2 regions of the Pseudofrankia sp. EUN1h genome follow, and region 2 is predicted to be linked to the other one. Evidence: riboswitches for the same ligand, from Rfam matches in the RefSeq annotation. Region 2 holds a riboswitch; the other holds the start of a gene.
The links. Region 2 has a riboswitch for S-adenosylmethionine ahead of BCD49_RS28815 (DUF3293 domain-containing protein). Riboswitches for the same ligand answer to the same signal wherever they lie in the genome.
Positions count from the first base shown of each region.

Region 1: linked by a shared signal. The riboswitch ahead of thrC (threonine synthase) and the one ahead of BCD49_RS28815 (DUF3293 domain-containing protein) in region 2 are both predicted to bind S-adenosylmethionine.

Region 1 covers NZ_MBLN01000025.1:164,769-174,670, reverse strand. The annotation lists gene BCD49_RS07130 (hypothetical protein) at 1-2,276, shown strand, start outside; gene BCD49_RS07125 (DUF4407 domain-containing protein) at 2,332-4,200, opposite strand; gene BCD49_RS07120 (hypothetical protein) at 4,318-4,962, opposite strand; gene BCD49_RS45815 (hypothetical protein) at 5,439-5,570, opposite strand; gene thrC (threonine synthase) at 5,700-6,986, opposite strand; SAM riboswitch class I at 6,993-7,234, opposite strand; gene BCD49_RS07110 (HAD family hydrolase) at 7,508-8,356, shown strand; gene BCD49_RS07105 (alpha,alpha-trehalose-phosphate synthase (UDP-forming)) at 8,375-9,902, opposite strand, start outside.
Region 2 covers NZ_MBLN01000073.1:125,240-129,789, reverse strand. The annotation lists gene BCD49_RS28820 (hypothetical protein) at 1-887, opposite strand, end outside; gene BCD49_RS28815 (DUF3293 domain-containing protein) at 880-1,875, opposite strand; SAM riboswitch class IV at 1,932-2,043, opposite strand; gene BCD49_RS28810 (PASTA domain-containing protein) at 2,323-4,550, opposite strand, start outside.

The DNA of each region.
Region 1 (9,902 bases), on a different contig from region 2:
TGGACCCGACCGCTGGCGCCCGGCGGGTCGCGGCTGGCTGGGCGGTCTACGGCAAGCAGGCCGGCGCCTCGGATGACTACGCGGTGCAGCGCGCGAGCAACGCGTACTTCAGCCGGGCCGACTACGACAGCATTCTTCGCCGCTTCGGTCCCGGTACGCCACCACCGCGGGCCAGCCGGCCGGGCGCCGCCGCCCTGCCCTGGGCCACCGTCAGTTACGCCCCGCTGAACCCGCTCGCGGGCAGGGCTGGCGGCGCGGCCGGCGCGGAAACGGGAACGGGAACGGGAACGGCCCTGGTTACCGGCGCCGGTGGCCCGGGGCCGGTCGGCCCGGGCGTACTCGGGATCGCCGTGCGCGACTGGACAGACCTGGCCGACGCCGCCGGCCGGCGGGTGGCCGGCACGACCTACCTGTGCGCGCCGTTCGCCGCGCTCGCCGCCGTTGCCGTCGGCTACCAGGGCCTGTACGAGGCTCTGCGGCACGACCCCGAGGTGGCGGCCGCCGTCGGGCCGGACGCCGTGGGCGTGTCGCACGACCGCGACACCAGCATCGCCGTCCGCCCCGCTCCCGTCCCCGAGCCCGCGGCGCCGGCGGCCGTGGGAGACGACGTGCCGGGCGCCGTACCGCTCGGGTCCCTGGCCGGGCTCGACGCCGGCCGGATCGCCGACCGGCTGGCGGGTGAGAACTTCCGGCTCGCCGCCGGGATCGCCGCGTTGCTGCTGTGCCAGCCGGTGGCGCTCCTGGGGGCGTCGGCGGCGGGAAGCTGGGAACAGGTGGAGGAGCGTCTTGGCTTCCTCGACGCCGTCGCCGCACTGCTTCCCTACGGCCAGCGGGCGCGGCTCGTCGCCAGCACCTGGGCGGACTCGGGCACCGAGCACCGGATACGGCTCGCCTACACCGATCGGCCGCGGCCGGGCGAGGCCGAGGTGCGGTTCGCGAGCGCCGGCCGGCCGGCGAGCCTGCCCGGGCTGCCGTTCCCGGCGGCGGACTACTTCGAGCTGCTGGTCGACCTGCGGGAACGTCGCGGCCTGCCGGTCGAACAGATCATCGCCCACCTCTGGAAGCGGCAATACCGGCCCGCGCATCGGATCGCCGACCCGCTGTACGCGCTCCTGTGCCTCGCCGACCTGCCCGGCCCGGCGTTCTTCGCCGGCAGTCTCCTGACCTCGGCCAGGGCCCGGCATACGGCCCAGCTGGCCGCCGCCGCGGCCTCGGACCGTGGCCGGCAACGCGCGTTGCGGCAGCGGGCCGCCCGCGAGGACCTGACCGACACCGTCGCCCTGCTGCGCGCCCAGCGTGCGCGCGGCCGGCTGCTCGCCGGGCCGGGCAGCGGCGCGCAGGACGCGGCGGTGCTCGCCGCGCTCGCCGAGCGCGGTGATGGGCCGGCCCTGGCGCTGGAACTGGTGCGGCTGGCGGCCGAGGACGACGACCGGGCCGTCGACGCGGGCCGAGCGGCGGCCCCCGGCGCCGGTCCGGCGGCCACCGGCACCGGGGCCGACCGCTACGCGGTGCCGGCGGCCACGGCGCATACGGCGGGCTGGCTCGCGTGGCTCGGGAACGAGCCGGCGTTCGCCGGACAGCTGCGACCGTTCGCCGACGCCATCGCGGGCAGTCTCGATCAGAAGGCTTTCGGTGAGCTGTTGCGGGGGATGGACCCCGGCTACCCGCTGGTCGTGTTCCGCCTGGCCCGGCTCGCCGGCCGCGCCCAGCCACTGCGCCGGCAGGTGTGGCTGTGGCTGAGGGACACGTGGGTCGAACGACCGCCGCCCAAGGTGCCCTCCGACCTGGAGCGGGCCTGGGCGGACGAGCTGTCCAAGCTGCCGGCGCGCCACCCCCGGGAGAGCGGCGTGCCCAAGGAGGAGGCAGAGCTCGATCTTTGCGGGGTGCTCCTCGGCACCGGACCGGTCGAGGCGCTGAAGGCCCGGATGATGAGCCTGTACTGGACCGAGTACCGCGGATCCGTCCACATGCTGTTTCGCGACCTGGTCAACCGGTACGGCTCCGGCGTGGCGGGCCTACCCATCCTGGAGGCGGTGATGGACGGGCTGGCGGCCTCGTTGGACAGCGATGGCTGGCCCGAAGACTCCTACCGTGCCGACGACACGCTGATGCTGCTGGGCTGGCTGGCGCAGGATGCGATGAGTGTTTCGCCCGGCCTGGCGAAGATCGTTACCCGATACCTGGGTGCGAAGCCGAAGCCTCGTCTGCGCCATGAGACGGCGAAGACCTGGAAGATGCTGCTCGAGGCCTACGTGGTTCCGCGCAGGGACCGGTAGCGGGCAGGGCAACGGCGCGAAGCGGCGCGGGCACCCGGCCCGCGCCGCGCCGGCGTCACCACAGGTCGGGACCCTCGTCGAACCCGCCCTCCGTCGGGTCCGCGGATCGATCCCGCCTCGCCTGGCCCGGTGGCACCGGTCCGGCGGGGCGCGCCTGGTCAGCGCGGGCCGCGTCAGCGCGCGTCGCGTCAGGGCGGGCCCGGTCAGCGCGGGCCGCGTCAGCAGGAACCGGGCCTGGCCCCGCGGGTCGCTGCCGCCCACCACCCTCGGCACCGCGCGTCGCCCGTCCGCCAGCGCCGTTCGGCTCGGCGCGGTTCGGCTCGGTCGCCGGGACGCGTGGGACGAAGCCGGGTGCGTCGCCGGCGGGGCGAGCCGGGCCTGGCCTGCCGTCCGCCGGGGCGACCGGTCGCTCGGCGCCGCGTCGCGGCTGCTCGTCCCTCCTCGGCGGTGGCCACTCCCGCCGCCGCAGGTCATCCATACCGGCGCGTCCGCCAGCGCCGTTCCGCGCGTCCTCCCAGTTCTCGGGCGGCTGCCGCTGGGAGGGCGGGAGCAGGGTAGGCGCCGGCGTCGGGCCGTTCGCCAGATACTCGCCGGGGTCACGCTGGATGCGCCTGCGCTGCTCCTGGGTCCAGCGGTCGAGCGCGTCCTCGGCGAGCTTCACCTGGCTGTCGATGGTCTTGTTGGCCAGCTCCTCGATCGCGGCGTCCCGCCTGTCCCTGGCCGCCTGTGCCTCCCGCAGCGCGTCCTGGTCGTAGATCAGCGCCGCGGCCCGCTTCTGCCGGCTCTGTGCCTGGGAGATGGCGAGATGCTCCCGCTCCTCGATCTCCAGTGCCTCCTCGTACTTGTTCTTCTTCCCGAGCGACATGAACAGCTTGAACAGGATCGGCAGGCACTCGATCGCGGTGATGAACAGCAGCAGCAACAGATGGGCGGTGCGCATCGACGGACGCTCGCTGGTGAGCCTGTCCAGCGCCTCGATCCGGATCAGCAGGCCGGTGTCGTCGGCGTTCTGGTCTCGGAAACGTTTCGTGTCGGCGTCGACCGCGGTTCGCAGCGTGCGCAGTTCGGTCTCGACCCTCGTGATGTTCGCGGTGATGGAGGGACGCTCCGTCCCGGTGGAGCTGTTGTACGCCGCGAGCGCGTTGTCGTGGGCCGTGGTGTATTTGCCCTGGGCGGTCGTGAGGGCGGTCTGGGCCCGGTCCCTGATGCCGGAGAGCTGCTGGAGGTAGGGGCCGTCGCCGGGTTTGCCGGAGGCACCGATCGGGCTGCCGCAGTCTGACCGGCCAAGGTACTCACAGGTGTAGTTGTTATCGGCGGTGGTGAAGTCGTCCTGCGCCTTCTTCAGGTCGGCCTTCGCGGTCCGGACGGGCTCGTAGTCGTCCTCGTTGAACGGCTTCCCAAGATCTTGCAGCTGCTTCTTGAAGGCGGCGTCCTGCTTTTCCAACGCATCGATCCGGGCGCCGCGCTGGTCAGTGCTGGACTTCTGGATGAACGCCGCCTCCCGTTCGGCGTGGATAAAGTTGATCTCTGAACTGATCTCCGGCTGGAACATCTGCAGAACGAACGGCGTCGAGACGACGATGCCGATGAGGACGGCGAGCCCGGCGCGCGGCAGCAGGAGCAACAGGTTGCCGCGCCCGGCGGTGGCGAGCAGCCAGCGGTCGAAGCCCAGGATCGCGCAGCCCCAGAGGAAGCCGGCGATCACGCAGATCGCCACCGGCAGCTTCAGCCCCATGTGCAGCGCGAAGGACGCCGAGACGGCGGCCACCGACGAGGTGATGAACACCGAGCTGCCGAGGCCTATGTACTTCGGCCGGTCGGACGGGAAACGTTCCAGAACCTCGAGGTTCGCCGTGGAAAGCCACAACATGAACCGGCCCATGGCCCGAAACGGCGCGCCGATGAGCGGCCCGGCGCCTGTCATCGGCGGGCGCGCCTGATCTGAGCTCGATCGCATTTCTCTCAGTCCCCCGTCATTCGCGCCGCGATCGTCCCGCGCGGTCGCGCGCCGCCGCCACGGCTGGAGCTGACCGCTCCGCGGTCACCGCCACCACAGCCACCGTCGTTTTCTGCCGACGCCGGTATTCTCGTCGTCCTCGCCGCGGGCCTGATCGGCGCCTGGCTCCGCCGTCGCGTCGAGTGCCCGCACCCGCTGGAAATGCGCGTTCCACGACTGGCTCCGGCCGGGAGTGCGTCCAAACCGGCTGGTCAGCGCGGCCGATGGCTTTAGCCAACTGGACGGATGGACCGTCGGCATGCCGTCGGCTCGCTCACCCACGCTGCCCCGGGGGCTGGGCGGCCGGTACCTGGCCAGCAGTTCGTTGGGAGTGGGCGCCTCGGCGCCGAGCCAATGCGTATCGCGCCGGCCGCCGCCCAGCGCGCGGCGCGGCCAATCAGGCAGGACCAGGCCCACGGCGGGTTCGGCGAAGGTGATGGTCTGCGGGCTGAGTTCGCGGTTGGCGCCGCCGGGGCCGTGGGCCGTCAACCAGCGCCGCGGGACGTCGTCGAAAGCCACCATGACCGAGCCGATCGGGCCGTGTACGCCGTATCCTTCGAGCTCGACAGCGGTGGCGCCGATCGCGACCCAGCTAAGTTCATACGTCCTGCCACGGGGGCCGGCGCGTGGTTTTGCTTGGATGCTGGTGAAGTGGGGTGCGACGCCGCGAGCGCGGGGCATGTTCGCCATTCGGTCCCCCTCCGGACGCATCCGAGTTGGGGATCGGAATCCGTCAACCGGCCCGGGTGACTGGGCGGCTTGGCGTGTAGCCATTTCCGCTGGTCACCGGTCTGGCGGTCACCGTACCGCGTGGCGACCGTGCCGCCCGGTGATCGGGCTGCCCCGTCGAGATGCCATCCGGTGACCGTGCCGCCGTATCCCCGTCCCACAGCGTCACATCGACAGGATACGCGGGGCAGACCAACCAGAAAGCGGTCTGTTCACGCTTCCCGCCATTCATCGACCAAACAGCGCGAAACCCTACCCGGAGGTCGTAGGTTCCCTCCGTGGTCCGGATGCGTGATGGCCGGTCCAGGAGCCCTGCTCAGCCCATGACCCGCCGATCGGCTGGGTGAGGAGGTGGCGATCGTTCATACGGTCGCGCCCACCCACTCGGCGGCCGATCGGCGGGGACCGCCGGAAGCGTCGGTCCGTCGGTCCGCCTGTCAGTGCTCGTCGGTCCGTCGGTCAGTGCTGACACCGCCGGCGGTCTCGCCGAAGACGCCCTCGGTGCGGGCGAGCAGCCGCATGCCCTCGACGGTCTCGCCGTCGGTGGCGTCGGTGGCGTCGGTGATCACGCTGCCGGCGCGGCTTGTCGCCGCTGGTCGCTGTGCGCCGCTCTGCCGGATCGACGTCGGCGATCCGGCAGAGCGGCTGAACGCCCCGCGCTGACGCGGCGCGGCTCGCATACGCGTCCGTACCGGGTATCAGTCGTCGCCGAGCCCGGCCGCCTCGAAGGCGGACAGGGTTGGCGGGATGGTGGCCGTCGGGACGGTGTTGCCGATGAGGGGGTCGAGGGTCTTCAGGCCGTCGCCGGTGTTGTAGATGACGGTCTCGGCCTCGGGGTCGAGCAGGCCCTCGCGCAGCTGGCGGCGCAGGTTGGCGACGGTGACGCCGCCGGCGGTCTCGCCGAAGATGCCCTCGGTGCGGGCGAGCAGGCGCATGCCCTCGACGATCTCGTCGTCGGTGACGTCGGTGATCACGCCGCCGGTGCGCCGGGCGACGTCGAGGGCGTACGGGCCGTCGGCCGGGTTGCCGATCGAGAGCGACTTGGCGATCGTCGACGGGCGGACCGGCGCGACCGTGTCGGTGCCGCGGGCGAACGCCGCCGCGACCGGGTTGCAGCCGGCGGCCTGCGCGCCGAACACCTTGTACGGCGACTCCTCGACGAGCCCGAGCCTGATCAGCTCGCGGAACGCCTTGTCGATCTTGGTCAACAGCGAGCCGGACGCGATCGGCACGACGACCTGTTGGGGCAGGCGCCAGCCGAGCTGTTCGGCGACCTCGTAGCCGAGCGTCTTCGAGCCCTCGGCGTAGAACGGCCGGACGTTGACGTTGACGAACGCCCACTCGTACTCGTCGGCGAGCTGGCTGCACAGCTTGTTGACGTCGTCGTAGTTGCCCTTGATCGCGACGAGGGTGCCGCCGTAGACGGCGGTGGAGACGATCTTTCCGTTCTCCAGGTCCTGCGGGACCAGCACGATCGAGCGCAGGCCGGCGTGGGCGGCGTGCGCGGCGACGGAGTGCGCCAGGTTGCCGGTGGAGGCGCAGGCGACGGTGGTGAAGCCGAGGTCGCGGGCGGCCGACAGCGCGACGGAGACGACCCGGTCCTTGAAGGAGTGCGTCGGGTTGGCGCTGTCGTCCTTGACCCAGAGGGTCTTCATGCCGAGCTCGGCGGCCAGCCGCGGCGCCGGGCGCAGCGGGGTGAAGCCGGCGTCGAGGGATACGCGGCGGGCCGGGTCGTGGCCGGCGGGAAGGAGGCCGACGTAGCGCCACAGGTTGCGCGGGCCAGCCTCGATGGAGGCCCGGGTGACGCGGYGCAGCCGGTCCTCGTCGTAGGAAATCTCCAGCGGAGCGAAGCACTCGATGCAGACGTGCGAGGGTGCCAGAGGGTAGGTTGCGCCGCAGTTGCGACAGGACAGACCTACCGCTGGGTTCGCGGTGTCATCTGAGGTGAAGCCCGACTGGGCAGAGCGCTCCGGCGCAAGAGTCATTGGAACTCCTCATCTTTCCCGGGGCCGCCATGGCACCACGGGTCGGAATTGGCACCTGCCGCGGAGGTGCGCTCGCGTCGTCCGGTTGCCCTGCCTGTCCCGTCGCGCGGAGCGCGACACTGGGTCCAGGGGCCGCCTCCCAGGGGGAGATACGGCTAGGACGAACCGCCCGAAGGGCGGCGAGCACACTCATCCGCTCGGTTGCCGGGGCTTCACTGGGCCGTTCCCTCTGCCCCTCTGGATGAGCCATCTTCAGTTGTGTCTCCGTACTGTAGACCGACGCACCTCCGAGCGCACCGCACTTCTTGGCGTATGCACTGTGACGCCGCTTGCGTCCTAGCGCTCGCCCGGGCATCGGCGGGCCCTCTTGGCGGATGCTGTCCCGTGGGACTGCCGGCCTGAGCGCGAGCCCACCGGAGGTCCACCAGCGTCGCTGGGACATTGCAGATCCAGGCCTGTGGCCGCGGGGCCGACGATGATCGGACCGCGCGACCAGTGGGCCCTCGGGAGGAGCCGCGCACGTGAGTGTCCGTGTCGTCTACACCGACCTCGACGGGACCATGGTCGGGCCAAAGGGCTCGTTCTTCCTGGCCGAAGCGTCTCCCGACGACGCGCTGCGCGGATCTCCGGGGACGTTGACGCTCGCGGCCGCGCAGGCGCTGCTCGACCTGCACACCGCCGGCATCGTGCTGGTCCTGGTCAGCGGGCGGACGCGGCCGCAGCTCGTCGAGGCCGCGGCGATCTTCGGCGCCGACGGCTTCATCGGTGAGCTTGGCGCCATCGTCGGCTGGGACCAGGGCCGCCAGAGCGAGATCCTGCGCGGCGCCATGCCCGAGCGTTTCAGCCAGGTGCCCGAGGACCTGCTGCACGAGCTGATCGCCGCTCATCCGGGCCGCCTGGAACTACACACCCCGTGGCACACCGGGCGTGAGCTGGACGTGATGTTCCGCGGCAAGGTCGACATCGCCGCCACCGACGCCTGGCTGCGCGCCGCCGGCTATGGCTGGCTCTCGCTGCGCGACAACGGGCTGATCGCGCCCGCCCACATGCCGGACCTCGGCGTCAACCCGCACGTCTACCACCTCGTGCCCGACGGCGTGGGCAAGGGCGAGGCGGTCGCCTGGGATCTCAAACGGMGCGGCATCGACCCGTCGGACGCCATCGCGATCGGAGACTCCGCCAGCGACCTGAGCATGGCCAGCCACGTCGGCCAGATGCATCTGGTCGCCAACGCCCTGCGCCACCCGGACATCGCGGGCCTGCTGCCCGCGTACGACAACGTCGTCGTCGAGAAGGAGCCGGTGACCCTCGGCTGGGCGAGCGCCGTCCGCGCTGCGGTCGCGACCTGGCAGTCCCCACCGATCGGGTAGGGGCTGCCCCGGTCCCGATCAGTCTGCGCGACCGCCGATTAGCGGGAGTAGCGGGACCTCCGCGGGCGGGGCGGCCGGAAGGGCGGCCAGCTGTTGGCGGAACCAGTCGCCGGGAGGGAGCCTGGCGGCGAGCGTGGCGAGGTGGCGGGCGCGTCGGCGGCGTTCGGCGGTCGGCATGCGCAGGGCAGCGTCCATCGCTTCGGCGGTCTCGGTCACGTCGTACGGGTTGACCACCAGCGCGTCCGCGGCCAGCTCCGCGTAGGCACCGGCCTCCCGGGAGAGAACCAGCGCGACGTCGCGACCGGAAATCGTGGGGCCTTCCTTGGCGACGAGGTTCATGCCGTCGCGAATGGGGTTCACGACGAGGACGTCCGCCAATGTCAGCGCCGCCAGCGAGCGTGGGTAGTCGTCGGTCACCTCGAGGCGCAGCGGCAGCCAGCCGTCGGTGGCGAACTCGTCCTCGATCTCGGTCGCGATCCGCTGCACGGCCGCCGTGTACTCGCGGTACTCGGGCAGGTCGTGCCGGGAGGGGTAGGCGCAGACCAGGTGGGTCACGCGCCCTCGCCAGACCGGATGGTTGCGCAGAAGCTCCCGATAGGCGTCCAGGCCGCGGACGATGTTCTTCGACAGTTCGGTGCGGTCGATCCGTACGATCAGCCGCCGGTCGCCGACCAGCTCGCGCAGCTCGGCCGCGCGGGTGACGACGTCCTTGGCCGCGGCCCGCGCGCGCAGCGCCACCGCGTCGACCCCGAGCGGATGGATCCCGATCCTGACTCGGTGGCCGATGTGCCCAAGGGGGGCGTTCGGCCGGGCGGCCTCGCCCTGTCCGTCCTCCTCGTCGGGCGCGGTCCGCTGCTCGACGATCGGGACGGTCTCGCCCAGGGCCGCGGGCACGGTGGCCGCGGGCACGGTGGTGATGACGGCTGGACTCTCGCCGTCGCTCGGGAGCCGGTCGTCGATCTGGATACGGTCGTCGATCTCGATCTCGTCACCGAACAGCGCGCGGGCGCAGTCGCGGAACGCCGTCGCCCAGCGAGCGGTCAGGAAGCCGAGCCGATCGGCGCCGAGCATCCCGCCGATCACCGCACGCGACACCCGATCCGGCAGGATTCGGAAGTAGTCCGGCGGTGCCCAGGGAGTGTGGGTGAAGTGCGAGATTCGCAGGTCCGGGCGCAGCTTGCGTAGCAGACCAGGTGTCAGCGTCAGGTGGTAGTCCTGGATCAGCACCGCGGCGCCGGGCGCGGCCTCGGCTGCCAGCGCCTCGGCGAACATCGCGTTGTAGGCCTCATAGGCCTCCCAGTCCCGCCAGAACACCGCGCCGAAGCTCGGCTCGGCCGCCGGCGCGAACAGCAGGTGCAGGACGAACCACAGGGTGCGGTTCGCGACCCCGTTGTAGGCCCGGTCGAACACGACGCGGTCGACGTCGAGCATCCGCACCGCAGCGCCGCCGGTGTCGAACCTCGCCCGGTCCAGCCGCCCGTCCGGCGACTCGCGCGTCGCCTTGCGGTCGGCGTCGCTGAGCGCCGCGCAGACCCACACGATGCCG
Region 2 (4,550 bases):
GGGTGCCGGCCCGGGCGGGCCTGGCCTTCCGCGTCGCGATACACGAACGGGACTCCCGCGACCTCGTCGTGCAGCCCGGCGTCGAGGGCACCGACCGCGGTCGCGATCTGGTCGCTGACCGCGGCGACGGCGAGCTCGGCGAGCGCGGACCCGCCCTCCTCGCCGAGGACGTCGTCCGAGTCGGTGTCGTCGCCTTCTTCCTCATCCTCGTCGGGCTGTTCGCGCCGTCCGACGACGAACGAGCAGGACAGGTAGAGCACGTTGGCCTTGCTGCCCTCGTCGGCGCCGAGGTCAAGCTCGCCGGCGGCGGCGGGCGGCTCGTCGCCGGGGACCTCGGCCTCCCCGAGCGCGGGGGGCTGATCGTCGGCCGCCTCCGAGGCCTCGTCCGAGCCGGCCGTGCCTACCGGCCACGCCGACTGCATCGACTGCGCCGGCTGCACCGGGCTCGGGTCGGGCGGCGGCTCCTGCTCGGCCGGTTCGTCACGGCCGAACACGGCCTGGAGCGGGATGCCGCCCTGGCCGTCGTCCTCGTCGTCGTCCAGGTCGTCGTCCGGCTCGTCCCGGTAGGGGATGGCGGGCCAGGGGCCGACCAGCCAGCGGTTGAGCATGCTCTCGTTGTTGCGTCGCCCGCACAGCGCGACCGCCCGCGCGAGATCGTCGACGGTCGCGACCGGCGTCGTGACCCGCAGCACGGCGACCGACGAGGCGCCCCCAGGCACGGGGAGCAGCTCGAGCAGGGTGCCGAGCTCGCTGTGGCGCCAGACCAGTCCCRTTCCGTCCGGGCCCTGGCCGATCCATTCGTGCTCGGCGTCCAGCTGGTTCAGGACGTGCTCGCGCAGCCGCGCGGCGAGGGGGAGCCCGGTGTTGAACGCCACCGGCTCACTCATTGCCACCCCCGTGCTCCCGCGGGGTGGTCGAGGCGTCTCCCTTCGCCGCGTTCGCGGGCCTCGGCGAGGTGGGCTCGTCCACCGGCGAGGTGGGTGCCGCGTCCGAGGGGGATCCCACGTTCGGCTGGGAGCCGGCGCCCGACGGCGCCGCCGAGCCCGCCGAGGGCGCGGTTGGCTGGCCCGGCACGGTCGGTTCGGTCACCGTCGACGGCGCGTCGCCGGCCTGGTCCCTGGCCCTGGCGATCGCCGCGGCCTCGGCGGCCTCAGCCTCGGCGGCGAGGATGGTCTCCAGTGCCGCGTCCGCCCCAGTCGTCGCGGCGCCGGCCGCCGGCCGGGAGGCCAGCGGGTCCGGCAGCGGTGTCGCGACGCGGGAGACGCGCCAGCCGAGCTCTCGCGGCGTGACCAGCTCGTCGCAGGGGACGAGCGACCAGGCCGCCGGCGTCCATTCGAAGATCGCGTCCTGCTCGAACTCGGCGCCGAGTTCCTGCGCCCGGGCCCTGGTGAGGCCGGCGACGGCGATGCCGAGCTCGGCGTGCTTCTCGCCGCGGACCGCCGGCCACGAGGGCAGCCCGGTCGCGGCGACCCTGCCGGCGAGCGCGCGCTGACGGCTGGCGTTCTCGTGCGGGCGCAGCGGCCGGGAGCGCGGGTTGAACGCGGTGAGGACGTGGACCCGCTCGACATCGGAGAACGGGAAGTCCCCGTCGGTGGTGCCGCGTGCGGCCGGGGCCACCACCACGGTCGCGCCGCCGACGCCGATGCGGACCGGGCTCGGCCGGTAGCCGGCGAGCCGCCGCTCCGCGTCCGCCGCGGCGCGCAGCCGGCCGAAGGCGTCGTCCAGGCGCGCGACCTCCGGCCGTCGCCAGTCCGGGTCGTGAGCCAGCAGGTCGTGGCGGCGGTCGAGGTACGAGCGGGAGGCGGCCGCCGCCGTGGCTTCGGGCTGAGCGCCGAGGAGCGCCAACAGCTCTGCACGGCCGCGATTCGGACGCATCGACACGTATACCTCCGGGGGCCTCGGTGGACCCCCGTGCCCATGTCGGCTCGGGAGATCCGCGTTATCGCCGCCGGCTGCCGCCGAAGACGATCAGGTCGTTCCCTGGGGCACCTTGCGCGAAGGTTGCCGGACGACGAGCCAGGTCTTGACGCCATCCTCTTGACCGCGCCCTAGATTAGGACCTCCGTATACGTATCGCAAGGTTTGTGCCACCCGTGCTGGATCCACTGAATGCATGGTGATGGTACCGACGTGGTCCGACAGATTTTCCCCGCTCCCAAGAACTCCGGGCGCGTCTCCGAACGGCGGGAACCATCGGCCGTACATGCCGGACATGTGCATGATCCGGCCGGCCCGGGGAAACCCATGGCCCGGGTGCTGGTCCGGCTCGGTGCCGTCGCGGCCTGGCCTGGCTGGACGTGACCGAGACGAGACCAGGCCCGGTCAGGGCGTGGCTGCCGACGGGGTGACGGTCGGCGTGGCGGTGCCGGTCGGGCCGGTCGGCGGGCCGGAGGAGCTGGGCGCGTCCGGGGCCCTGGCGATGGTCAGCGTGACGCTCGAGCCGCGTCGTACGGAGCCCGACTCCGGCGACTGCGCGAGCACCGTGCCGACCGCCTGATCGCTCACCTGCCGGACCACGGTCACGCCGAGCCCGTACGAGTTGAGCGTCTTCTCGGCCTGTGCGCGCTGGGTCCCCACCGTATACGGAACCGTGACCTGCGTGCTGACGACCGTGATCGTCACCTTGCTGTGCAGCGCGACCTGGCTGCCCGGCACCGGGTCCACCGTCTCCACCAGGCCAGCGCCGACACCCGCCGGCCCGGTGTCGTACCTGACTGTGACGACGAGCCCGGCGCCTTCCAACGCCGCGCGCGCGTCCGCCTCCGGCTGATTGACGACGTCGGTCACGGTGGTGTGCCCCGGGCCACTCGACACGGTCAGCGTCACGGTCGCGTTCTTGGCCGTCGACCCGCCCGCGGGTGGGTCGGTGGCGGTCACCGTGCCGGCGGTGGCGGAACTCGCCACGTAGGCGAGCGCGATGTCGGTGAAGCCGGCGGCCCGCACGGCCGTCTGCGCCTCGTCGGTCGGCTTCCCGATGACGTCCGGCATCTTCGCCAGCGACCGGGTGCCGACGGGCACGATGACCGTGATCGTGACCTTCGAGCCGGCCGCCAGCTGGCTGCCCGCGTCCGGGTTCACGGCGGCGACCCGTCCGGGGCCGAGGAAGGACCGCGCCGTGCTCGTCCGCACCACGACGGTGAGGCCGGCGTCCTGCAGGGTGCCCCTCGCCGCGGCCTCGGTGAGCCCGACGACCTCCGGCACCTTGATGGACTCCAGGCCGGCCGACACGACCAGTGTGATCGTCTCCGTCGCCTCCAGCCGGCTGTCGCCACCCGGCCGGACCTGCAGCACCGTGCCCTTGGTCTTGATGTTCGGTGTCATCTCGCGGCGCAGATGGCTGAACCCCGCCGCGCGCAGCCGCTTCTCCGCGTCGGCCGCCGTGAGACCCACCAGGTCGCCGGGCACGGTGAGCTCGGAGGCGGCGGCGAGGACACCCGACTGACCCCCGCCGGGTGGCCGGTCCAACGCGGCGTTGGCCGCGACGCCCACGGCCACCAGGGCGACCAGGACGCTGAAGGCGCTGATGATCGTCGTCCAGGGCAGCCGCACGGGCAGGGCGAGCCGGGCGAGCCGCGCGTGCCGGCGGCGCGGGAGGGCTTCGCGGCGATACTGGCGATCGGCCGTGGTCGTGGGCGCCTCGAGGTACTCCTCGAGCTGCGCGCCGCCCCCGCGGCCCGCCAGCGTGAGCGTCTCGGCGGTCCGCTCCTTCGGCTGGCCTCCCCGCAGCACGACCGTGTCCATGGGCGCGGGCCCGTCGCCGTTCGAGCCGGTGTCGACGGCGGCGAGGTGGGCGGGTGTCCCCGCGTCCGCCCCGGGGGCGTCGCCATCGCTGGCGGCGGCGGCGATGTCCGCCGGGATCGGGCCGGACCCGACCGTCGGGTTGTCGTCGCCCGTGGCGGTCGTCGGCGCGGCGACGCCGGTGAGGTCCGGATCCTGGGCGGCCTGGGCGTCCGGTGCCTCCGACGCTGTCGAGAAGTCCGGTTTCGCCTGGGCCGGGATCGGTGGCGCCAGCGCGTTCGCCTGGTCGGTCGCCCCGGTGGCCGGGTAGGCGGCGCCGACGACCGGCACGATCCCGCGCGTCGAGCTGAGCGTCTGCAGCCGGCTGACGATCTCGCCGGCGGTCGGGCGCTCCGCGGGGTCGCGGCGCATCGCGTCGCGCACGACGTCGGCGAGCGACGCGTCGACGCCGTCGAGGTCGGGGTCGTTGTTGACGATGCGGAACAGCACCGCCGGCACGGCGCCGCCCCCGAAGGGCCGCCGCCCGGTGGCGGCGAAGATCATCAGGCCGCCCCAGGCGAAGACGTCCGCCGCGGCGGTCACCCGCTCGCCGCGCGCCTGTTCCGGAGCCATGAACGCGGGGGTGCCGACCACCAGGTCCCTGGTCACGGTCACGCTGTCCGGCGTCCAGGCCACACCGAAGTCGATCACGCGTGGGCCGAACTGGGAGAGCAGCACGTTGGACGGCTTGAGGTCGCGGTGCACCAGGCCGGCGGCGTGGATGACGATCAGGGCGCTGCCCACGCTGACCGCGAGCCGTTCGACGTCGGCGG